3 regions of the Arthrobacter parietis genome follow, and region 3 is predicted to be linked to each of the others. Evidence: riboswitches for the same ligand, from Rfam matches in the RefSeq annotation. Region 3 holds a riboswitch; each other region holds the start of a gene.
What was found. A riboswitch is a leader RNA that binds a small molecule or an ion and turns the genes downstream of it on or off. The one in region 3 is predicted to bind S-adenosylmethionine.
Positions count from the first base shown of each region.

Region 1: it holds a riboswitch for S-adenosylmethionine, as region 3 does, so the genes downstream of both, ABFX19_RS05195 (bifunctional o-acetylhomoserine/o-acetylserine sulfhydrylase) here and ABFX19_RS08420 (aminotransferase class V-fold PLP-dependent enzyme) in region 3, are expected to answer to the same signal.
Region 2: it holds a riboswitch for S-adenosylmethionine, as region 3 does, so the genes downstream of both, ABFX19_RS07135 (ABC transporter ATP-binding protein) here and ABFX19_RS08420 (aminotransferase class V-fold PLP-dependent enzyme) in region 3, are expected to answer to the same signal.

Region 1 covers NZ_BAAAON010000001.1:1,109,116-1,112,316, forward strand. Annotated here, with positions in the region: gene ABFX19_RS05190 (PHP domain-containing protein) at 1-291, shown strand, start outside; gene ABFX19_RS05195 (bifunctional o-acetylhomoserine/o-acetylserine sulfhydrylase) at 306-1,631, opposite strand; SAM riboswitch class IV at 1,675-1,790, opposite strand; partial or broken gene ABFX19_RS05200 (transketolase-like TK C-terminal-containing protein) at 1,927-3,201, opposite strand, start outside.
Region 2 covers NZ_BAAAON010000001.1:1,500,487-1,503,687, reverse strand. Annotated here, with positions in the region: gene ABFX19_RS07150 (nucleoside/nucleotide kinase family protein) at 1-268, opposite strand, end outside; gene ABFX19_RS07145 (ThuA domain-containing protein) at 328-996, shown strand; gene map (type I methionyl aminopeptidase) at 993-1,769, opposite strand; SAM riboswitch class I at 1,866-1,963, shown strand; gene ABFX19_RS07135 (ABC transporter ATP-binding protein) at 1,969-2,793, shown strand; gene ABFX19_RS07130 (aliphatic sulfonate ABC transporter substrate-binding protein) at 2,926-3,201, shown strand, end outside.
Region 3 covers NZ_BAAAON010000002.1:52,379-55,579, reverse strand. Annotated here, with positions in the region: gene ABFX19_RS08430 (cold-shock protein) at 110-313, shown strand; gene hisN (histidinol-phosphatase) at 525-1,349, shown strand; SAM riboswitch class IV at 1,420-1,534, shown strand; gene ABFX19_RS08420 (aminotransferase class V-fold PLP-dependent enzyme) at 1,630-2,928, shown strand; gene ABFX19_RS08415 (class I SAM-dependent methyltransferase) at 3,021-3,201, shown strand, end outside.

The DNA of each region.
Region 1 (3,201 bases), on a different contig from region 3:
CAGCGTCCACAGTCCGAGTTCGACGCCCGGAAGGTGTTCACCGCCTGTGCCGAGAACAACGTAGCGGTGGAGATCAATTCACGTCCCGAGCGGCAGGATCCGCCGGATGACCTGATCCAGCTGGCACTCGAAGCCGGATGTCTCTTCAGCATCGACAGCGACGCGCACGCCCCCGGTCAGCTGGATTTCCTCCAGTACGGGGCGGAGCGCGCCGAGGCGAACGGCGTGCCGGCGGACCGCATCATTACGACGTGGCCGTTGGACAAGCTGCTCGCCTGGGCGCGCTCCTGAAAGCTTCCCGAACTCTAGGCGTCCAGGAATTCCTTGGCTGCCCTGAAACCGGATTCAAGGTCCGCCAGAATGTCATCAATGTGTTCAATACCCACTGAGAGCCGCACCAGGCCGGGTGTGACACCGGCAATGGCCTGCTGCTCAGGCGATAGCTGGCTATGCGTGGTCGACGCCGGGTGGATCACCAGCGAACGGACGTCGCCGAGGTTCGCCACATGCGAATGCAGTTCCAGGGCATCCACGAAGCGCTTGCCGGCCTCGGCGCCGCCGGCCAGGTTGAAGGACACAATGGCGCCGATCCCCTTCGGCCCGTACGTGCGGCCGCGCTCATACCAGGGGCTCGAGGGCAGCCCGGCATAGGCGACCGACTCGACATCCTCACGCGCTTCCAGCCACTGAGCCACGTCGACCGCGTTGGAGACATGCCGCTCCATCCGCAGGCTCAGGGTTTCCAGGCCCTGGGCGATCAGGAACGCGTTGAACGGGGATACCGCCGAGCCGAGGTCCCGCAGCAACTGGACCCGGGCCTTGAGGATGTAGGACAGGTTGGCCCCGAGGGCACCATCCGCACCCAGATCCCGTGCGTACACCAGACCGTTGTATGTCGGGTCCGGCGTATTGAAGCCCGGGAAACGGTTGGGATCCTTGCCGAAATCAAACTTTCCCGAGTCAACGATCACGCCGGCGATCGCCGTACCGTGGCCGCCCAGGTATTTGGTGGCCGAGTGGACAACGATGTCCGCGCCCCACTCCAGGGGCCGGATGAGGTAAGGGGTGGCAAGGGTGTTGTCCACGATCAGCGGCACACCGGCGTCGTGAGCGGTCCGGGACACGCCCTCAATGTCGAGTACGTCCTGCCGCGGGTTGGAGACGACCTCCGCGAAGAACAGCTTGGTGTTGGGCTGCACAGCGTCCCGCCACTGGTCCAGATTGTCCGGATCCGCCACGAAGGTGACCGAAATGCCGAACTTCTTCAGCGTATGGGCCAGCAGGTTGTAGGTTCCGCCGTACAGGCTCGGACTGGCGACGACGTGATCGCCGGCCTCCGCGACATTCAGGATCGCGAAGGTCTCCGCCGCCTGACCTGAGCTGAGCAGCAGCGCGCCCAGCCCGCCTTCAAGGCTGGCGATCCGCTGCTCAACAGCATCCTGCGTGGGGTTGCCGATCCGCGTGTAGATGGGAGCCAGTTCGGCAAGGGCAAACCGGTTGGCGGCGCTTTCGGCACTGGGAAAGACGAACGACGTGGTCTGGTAGATCGGCAGGGCGCGGGCTCCCGTGGCGCTGTCGGGTTCCTGGCCGGCGTGGATCTGGCGGGTTTCGAAAGACCATTGGTTGGACATTCAAGGCTCCTTTGGCATGGGCCCGGCATGGTGGGAGCACCGCGGGCCGCGCTTGCCGTCCGGCTGGTGCCGGGCGGCCAGGTCTTCACCCGGAGCACCCCACCGCAGCTGGAGGGTTGCTGGCCAGCAAGCCGGGGCTTGGTGCTGGCACTCATGACCACGGCCAGTGTAGGCACAGGAGTATCACGCCGCACGAAGATGACGTTCCATGTAATCCACCCGTTGAGTTGCAGAAGTTTTTGTCGCCTAGTTGCAGGTAAAAGTGTTTCTAGGCCGCAACTAGGCGACAAAAACGTCAGGGGAGGGTGAGGAGTGCGTACTTCTCCATCGCTTGGCGTGGTGCGTCCGCGTCAATTTCTCCCCGCTTCGCGAGGAGCTGAAGAGTGCGTACGACGACGGAGGCTGGGTCGATCTTGAAGTACCGCCTGGCTGCGGCGCGTGTGTCGGAAAAGCCGAACCCGTCCGCTCCGAGTGTGGCGAAGTCCTGCGGCAGGAACTGGCGGATTTGATCCGGAACAGCCTTCATGTAGTCGGTGACGGCCACGATCGGTCCGGGTGCGTCCCCAAGCTGCTGGGTGACGAAGGGAACGCGGGCCTCTGCATCGGGGTTGAGGAAGGCCTCCTCCTCGGCGGCGAGTGCGTCACGCCGCAGCTCCGTCCACGAAGTCACCGACCACACATCGGCCGAAACACCCCAGTGGTCTGCCAGGAGTTCCTGCGCCTCGAGCGCCCACGGGACGGCCACGCCGGAGGCGAGGATCTGCGCCTTCGGCCGGCCGCCGTCGTCGTTGCCGGGCTTCAGCCTGTACACGCCGCGCACCACGGCGTCGGCATCCAACCCGGCGGGAAGCGGCGGCTGGATGATCGGCTCGTTGTAGACGGTCAGGTAGTACATGACGTTTCGATCGTCGGAATTCGCGCCGTACAAGCGCTCCAGTCCTGCACGCATGATGATGCCGAGTTCATACCCGTAGGCCGGGTCGTAGGTGATGACGGCGGGGTTGGTGGAGGCAAGGATGGGTGAGTGTCCGTCGGCGTGTTGGAGGCCTTCGCCGGTGAGGGTGGTGCGGCCTGCGGTGGCGCCGATGATGAACCCGCGGGTCATCTGGTCTCCTGCTGCCCAGAAGGAATCTCCCGTGCGCTGGAATCCGAACATTGAGTAGAACACGTAGATCGGAATCAGCGGCTCACCGTGGGTTGCATAGGCGGTACCCGCAGCCGTGAAGGCAGCCACCGCACCGGCCTCATTGATCCCCGGATGCAGGATCTGGCCTTGAATCGATTCCTTGTACGCGAGAACCAACTCCCGGTCAACGGAGAGGTAGTTCTGGCCGTCCGGGTTGTAGATCTTCGCTGTCGGGAAAAAGGCGTCCATGCCGAAGGTTCTGGACTCATCCGGAACAATGGGGACAATCCGGGACCCCAGCCCTTTCTCCCGCATGAGATCTTTCAGGAGGCGGACGAAAGCCATCGTTGTGGCGGCCTGCTGCTTCCCCGAGCCACGGTTCGCAACCTCGTACGCCTTGTCCCCCGGCAGCTCCAGTGCCGCCGCCTCGGTACGGCGTTCAGG
Region 2 (3,201 bases), on a different contig from region 3:
CATGCTCGTCGAACGTCTCGGGTGCGCCCTTGCGTTCCAGAAGACCCAGGCGCGCCAGCTCCTGATCGGACAGATGGAACCCGTCCAAAGGAACATGGGCGAAGCGCTGCTGATCCGGGTCGGGTTTGTTCTGGTTCAGTGAAGCCATCAACTGCTCCGCCAAGGTTGTCTTGCCGACTCCCGGCGCGCCGACAATCCCAACAACCACGACGCCGGCCTCGCGCGCCGATATGCGCTCTATTCGATCAACAAGTTCCGACAGCGTCACCGTGCCATCCTGACATGTGACCCGGGTCGAGAACGCCGTTTATGGGCAGAATGGGTCCCATGACAACGGCACTCATCCTCAGCGGCACCGGCCGGTACGCGGACCCCTGGCACCCGTTCGCGGAAACTTCCGCGGCCATCGCGGACCTGCTCCGCGGTCACGGACTCACCGTAGAAACAGCCGACGACGTCGACACCACCCTCGGTAGCTTCCGTGACTCTGCTGCCTGGCCGGATCTGCTGGTGGTGAATGTCGGCCTCCCGCGGGACGGCGGCACTTCCCCCGGTACAGACGCCGCCCGTGATGGCCTGGACGCCTGGGAAGCCGGCGGCCGTCCGCTGCTCGCCCTGCACTCGAGCGCCACGAGTTTTGTCGATTCCGAGTCCTGGGAAGCGGCGCTCGGCGGACGCTGGGTACGCGACGTGTCCATGCACCCGGAGTACGGCGCGGCAACCATCCTGCTCGAGGGCTCCTTCCCCGTCGGTATTCCCGACTTCACTCTCGCCGACGAACGCTACAGCTGGCTGCGCACCTCACCGGACGTCGTCGTTCACGCCCGCCACGAACACGAGGGGCACTTGCACCCACTGGTGTGGTCGCTGGAGCGACAGGTTGAAACTGGACCGGCACGAAGCTTCTATGACGCGCTCGGGCACGACGCGGCGTCGTACTCCTCACCGGAACACCGCGAACTGATGAAGCGCGCGGTGGACTGGCTGCTTGGCTAGGTCTCTTGTCGCAGGGTCAGGATCTCCGCGCCATCGTCGGTGATCGCGATGGTGTGCTCACTGTGCGCGGTCCGGCAGCCCGTAGCGCTGCGGAGTGTCCACCCGTCGGCGTCGACTGCCAGTTCAGCGGTATCCGCCATGACCCATGGCTCCAGCGCCAGCAAAAGCCCCGGGCGCAGCACGTATCCCCTGCCGGGCCGTCCGGTGTTTGCCACGTGGGGATCCTGGTGCATTGTCGACCCGACGCCGTGACCGCCGAATTCCGTGTTGATCGGATATCCCGCGGCGCTGAGGACTGAACCAATGGCAGCGGAGATGTCGCCGATGCGCGCGCCTGGTCTGGCGGCGGCAATCCCGGCAGTCAATGCACGTTCGGTGGCATCAATCATCGCGACGCTCTCCGCCGGCTTTGACTCGCCAACGATGAAGCTGATGGCGGAGTCTGCGACGATTCCGCGCTGGGAGACGGCGAGGTCCAGGGAGAGCAGGTCGCCGTCGGCAAGCGAGTAGTCATGCGGCAGACCGTGGAGCACGGCATCGTTGACGGACGTGCAGATATAGGCGCCGAACGGGCCGCGCCCAAACGGCGGCTCGTAGTCGACGTAGCAGGACACCCCGCCTGCCTCAGCGATCATCTCTTTGGTCCACTGGTTGATCTCCAGCAGGTTTGTCCCGACCGTGCTGCGGCTCTTCACCGTCTGCAGAATGTTGGCGACCAGCGCACCCGCTTCCTTTGCCCTGGCCAACTCGCTCGCGTTCAGAATTTCAATCATGTAGATGACCCTCTCACGCTGCCGATGTCCGGCTGAAGCGTTCCTTTGTTACGACACATATTGCGCCGGACCCTTGCAAAAGCGTTTAGTGGAATTCCACCATCCCGAGCGGCCGAGAGACCTGGATCGTTGACGCCGCAGCAACCCTTACCTGCTTGCAGGAGAACGGGTGCTACTGCCAGGAGCGATGGAGTTATACATGAGCACCGTTCTTCGAGCGCACCGTACCCAGGCCATTTCCACTGATGGCAACCAGACACTGCCGCTGACTTTCTCTTCGTTGACCCGAAGTTTCGGGAGCGGAAGCGAGCAGCACGTGGTGCTTCGCGACGTGACCCTGGACGTTGAAGCAGGCGAGGTTCTCGCCATTGTGGGCGCCAGCGGTTGCGGGAAATCAACCCTCCTGCGAGCCGCGGCAGGACTGGACGCTCCCACCAGCGGTGCGGTACTCATCGACAGCACAGCAGTGGACGGGATCGATCCCCGCTGCGCCGTCGCGTTCCAGGAACCCCGACTCCTCCCCTGGCTCTCGCTGCGCGAGAACGTTGCTATCGGCCTGCCCAGGGAAACCAGTTCCGCCGCGGGCAAGGCGAAGGTGGAGGAGCTTTTGGGCCTCGTGGAACTCGACGGGTTCGCCGGCCACCGGCCCCGCGAAGTGTCCGGAGGCATGGCACAGCGGGCATCGCTGGCACGTGCACTGGCACGCAACCCGGGCGTCCTGCTCCTCGACGAACCCTTCGGCGCACTCGATGCCCTGACGCGGCTGAAGATGCAGGACCTCCTGCTGCGTATCCACCAAACCACCCCGACCACGGTCCTGCTGGTCACCCATGATGTTGACGAAGCGCTGCAGCTCGCCGACCGGGTGATCGTTCTCGCGAAGGAGCCTGACGTCCAGGGTGCAACCATCAGCCGCGTGCTGGAGGTTCCGGGCGACCGTCCGCGCGACCGCGGCTCAGCCGAACTTGCCGCGCTACGCAGTTCGCTGCTGAGCAGCCTCGGCGTCGACAGCCACCAGCACTAACCGCGCGCCTGCGGCCAGTTCGCAGCGCCGTATCCCAGCGCGTGCGGCGCCCACCGTGCCGCCATGTTGCGCCGACACCCCCAAGAACAAGCCCCCTACACCCGTCCCACGCACTCTCCGAAAAGGATCACCATGAAGAGCACCGCACGTTTTCAGTTCGCCGCCACCGCCGCAATCGCCGCCCTCGCCCTTAGCGGCTGCGTTGCCGGGGAAAACGCCGACGGCTCAGTCGGCGAAGCCGCAGCCGCGACCGGCGGAGAACTCACGGTGGACTTCGCCACCTACAACCCGCTGAGCCTCATCATCAAGGACCAGGGCTGGCTCGAGGCCGAGTTGGAAGATGAGGGCGTAACGGTCAAATGGGTCCAGTCCGCCGGATCGAACAAGGCCAACGAACTGCTCCGCTCC
Region 3 (3,201 bases):
TAAGCCTTGATTTCTCTCCGGAGTTCGAAAGCTTTTTTTGCAGGCGAAATGAACACCGCGACAGGAACCCCGAAGTACGGGGGGATCCTCACACTCAAGGAATAAAAAAATGGCAACAGGTACAGTCAAGTGGTTCAACGCTGAAAAGGGCTTTGGATTCATCGCTCCTGACGACGGCGGCGCTGACGTTTTCGCTCACTTCTCCGCAATCAACTCCGGCGGCTTCCGCTCGCTTGAGGAGAACCAGAAGGTCAGCTTCGAGACCACCCAGGGCCCCAAGGGCCCCCAGGCTGAGAACATCTCCGTTCTCTAAGTCTCCGTTCTCTAAGTTTCAGCGCTTCAAGATCTAGCGCTTCAAGAAAGGGGACATCGGCTTCGGCCGGTGTCCCCTTTCTTGCGTTTAACAGCACACCGTTCAATGACACCCGTTCCTGTGCGTGCGTGAACCGATCGTAGCCCAGCGCTGAGCGCGTCCGCATCGGGACCTCCCGCATCTGTGCACCCTGACCATATAGGTTGAAAGTATGAACCTCCAGAGCTACAACGATGACCTCCGCCTTGCCCATGTAATGGCCGACTCCGTAGACGACCAGACCATGTCCCGGTTCAAGGCGCTGGATCTGGCGGTCGAAACCAAGCCGGACTTCACCCCGGTCACGGATGCGGACAAATCGGCGGAAGAGGCTATCCGCGGGCAACTCTCGCGTGCGCGTCCGCGCGATGCCGTACTCGGTGAGGAGTACGGCAGCAGCGGCGCCGGCTCGCGGCGCTGGATCATCGATCCTATTGACGGAACCAAGAACTTCGTCCGGGGCGTACCGGTATGGGCTACCCTCATTGCATTGGTGGACGAGGGCCGGCCTGTCGTCGGTGTTGTGAGCGCCCCCGCGCTCGGAAAGCGTTGGTGGGCTGCAACGGGCACCGGTGCGTTCATGGGTAAGTCTCTCGCGGCAGCCAGCCGGCTCCGGGTTTCGAGCGTATCCCGGCTGGAAGACGCCTCGCTCTCCTACTCGAACCTGTCCGGCTGGAAAGAGCGCGGCAACTTTGACGAATTCGTATCGCTCACCGAATCCGTGTGGCGTACACGCGCCTACGGTGACTTCTGGTCCTACTGCCTTGTCGCCGAAGGCGCTGTGGACATCGCCTGCGAACCTGAGCTGAACCTGTATGACATGGCCGCGCTGGTACCCATCGTCACGGAAGCCGGCGGTCGCTTCACGTCACTCGAAGGCTCCGACGGACCCTTCGGAGGCAACGCGCTGGCAACCAACAGCACACTTCACAATGATGTCCTGAAGCGACTGAACCCCTCGCTGGACGATCTGCTTCAGGAAGGTACCGGCGTCTGACGTGGTCGCTTAACACCAACGCGTAACACAAGGACCGGATATTCCCGGCCTGCTTTAGTCTGGATTCCTAGGTCACGAGTGTCAGCGTTAAACCCCGGTTTGCTGGCCGGCAACCCTCCTTCCGCGGCGGGGTGCCCCGGGTGACGACCTGGCCGGGCCAGAACGTGGTTCGGCAAGCGCGGGGCCTGGTGAAGCAGGTCCCCTGAACCTACGTGGGGTACCTCCTGTGAGCAACGCACTTCTTGAGAACGAACTCTCCGCTGCACCGCTGGCGTCCGTGATGGGCGCTGAGCTGCAGGCGCCGCTGGTGGACGGCACTGCCGTCCGTTACGTCAACCTGGACTATGCCGCTTCAACGCCGGCGCTGCAGCAGGTCAATGACTATGTGCAGAGCGTGCTTCCCTACTATGCGAGTGTGCACCGGGGCGCCGGGTACGCATCGCAGATCTCCACCTCGCTCTACGAGAATGCACGAAGGACTGTGCGGAACTTCGTCGGCGGCCGGGAAGATGATGCGGTCATCTTCACCCGCAACACCACCGATTCGCTGAACCTCCTGGCTGGATGCCTGCCGGAGGACGGTGAGGTCCTCTACCTCGACGTGGAACACCATGCCAATCTGCTGCCCTGGCTGCAGCTTCCCCATCGCGGGCTGGTCGCCGCGGGAACCATCGAGGAAACGCTCGCCGCTGTGGAAGAGGAATTGGCATCCGGAGGAATCAGCCTGCTTGCTGTAACCGGTGCGTCGAATGTCACCGGAGAAGTTCTGCCCATCGGCCGGTTCGCAGCGGCGGCTCATGCGCACGGCGCGCGGATCGTCGTCGACGCGGCTCAGCTCGCTCCCCACCGGCGGCTGGATTTGCTCCGCGACGGTATCGACTACGCGGCCTTCTCGGGCCACAAACTGTATGCGCCTTTCGGCGCGGGCGTCCTGGTCGGTAGAGGCGACTGGCTCGATTCCGGAAGGCCCCACCTCGCCGGAGGCGGCGCAGTGAAGACTGTGAAAGTGGACTCGGTGTCCTGGGCAACCGGTTCCGCGCGCCATGAGGGCGGGTCACCGAATGTGCTCGGTGCAGCCGCGCTGGCGAAGGCAACAGAGGCCATCGCTGGGTTGGATGAACCGGCCTGGCTTGCGCATGAATCAGAGCTGCGGGATGCCCTCGTGGAAGGGCTCTCCAACCTTCCCGGCATAGCAGTTCACCGCATCTTCGCTGACAGCACCGATGCGATCGGCGTAGTGAACTTCTCTGTCCACGGTTACGACGCCGGGCTGGTCGCCGCATATCTGTCTGCAGAACACGGGGTTGGACTGCGGGACGGGAAGTTTTGCGCTCATCCGCTGCTGAAGCGGCTGGGCCTGCCGTCAGGTTCGCTACGGGCGAGTTTCGGGCTCGGATCACGGCAGGACGACGTCGACAGGCTGTTGACCGGTTTGCGCTCGCTTCTTCGGGATGGACTGGGGACTGACTATGCGGTCGACGCCGGGCGCTGGGTGCCCGCGGTCGAGACCCGCCCTTTCCCTGACTGGGCTCCGCCCACGCCGGGAACTGCCGGCGCCGCGCCCTGCACAACCGACTGAGCGCTGCGACCGCACTTCCTCGGCACGACGCCGCCTTCAACCGGGTGCTTTAATTGACGGGTTCCGTACCCGTCATGCGAGGAGTTCCCAACATGGGTGTTGGAGGTCCGCGCCTCGCCGAACACCGCCGTCGTGAATTGGCGCGGGGCTACCTGCAGGAAAGTGACCGCTACGAGCGCGTGCGTCCGGGCTACCCCCAAGACAGCGTGGACTGGCTCATACCCGCCGGAGCGTTGCGCGCAGCAGACGTTGGCGCCGGCACCGGCAAGTTCA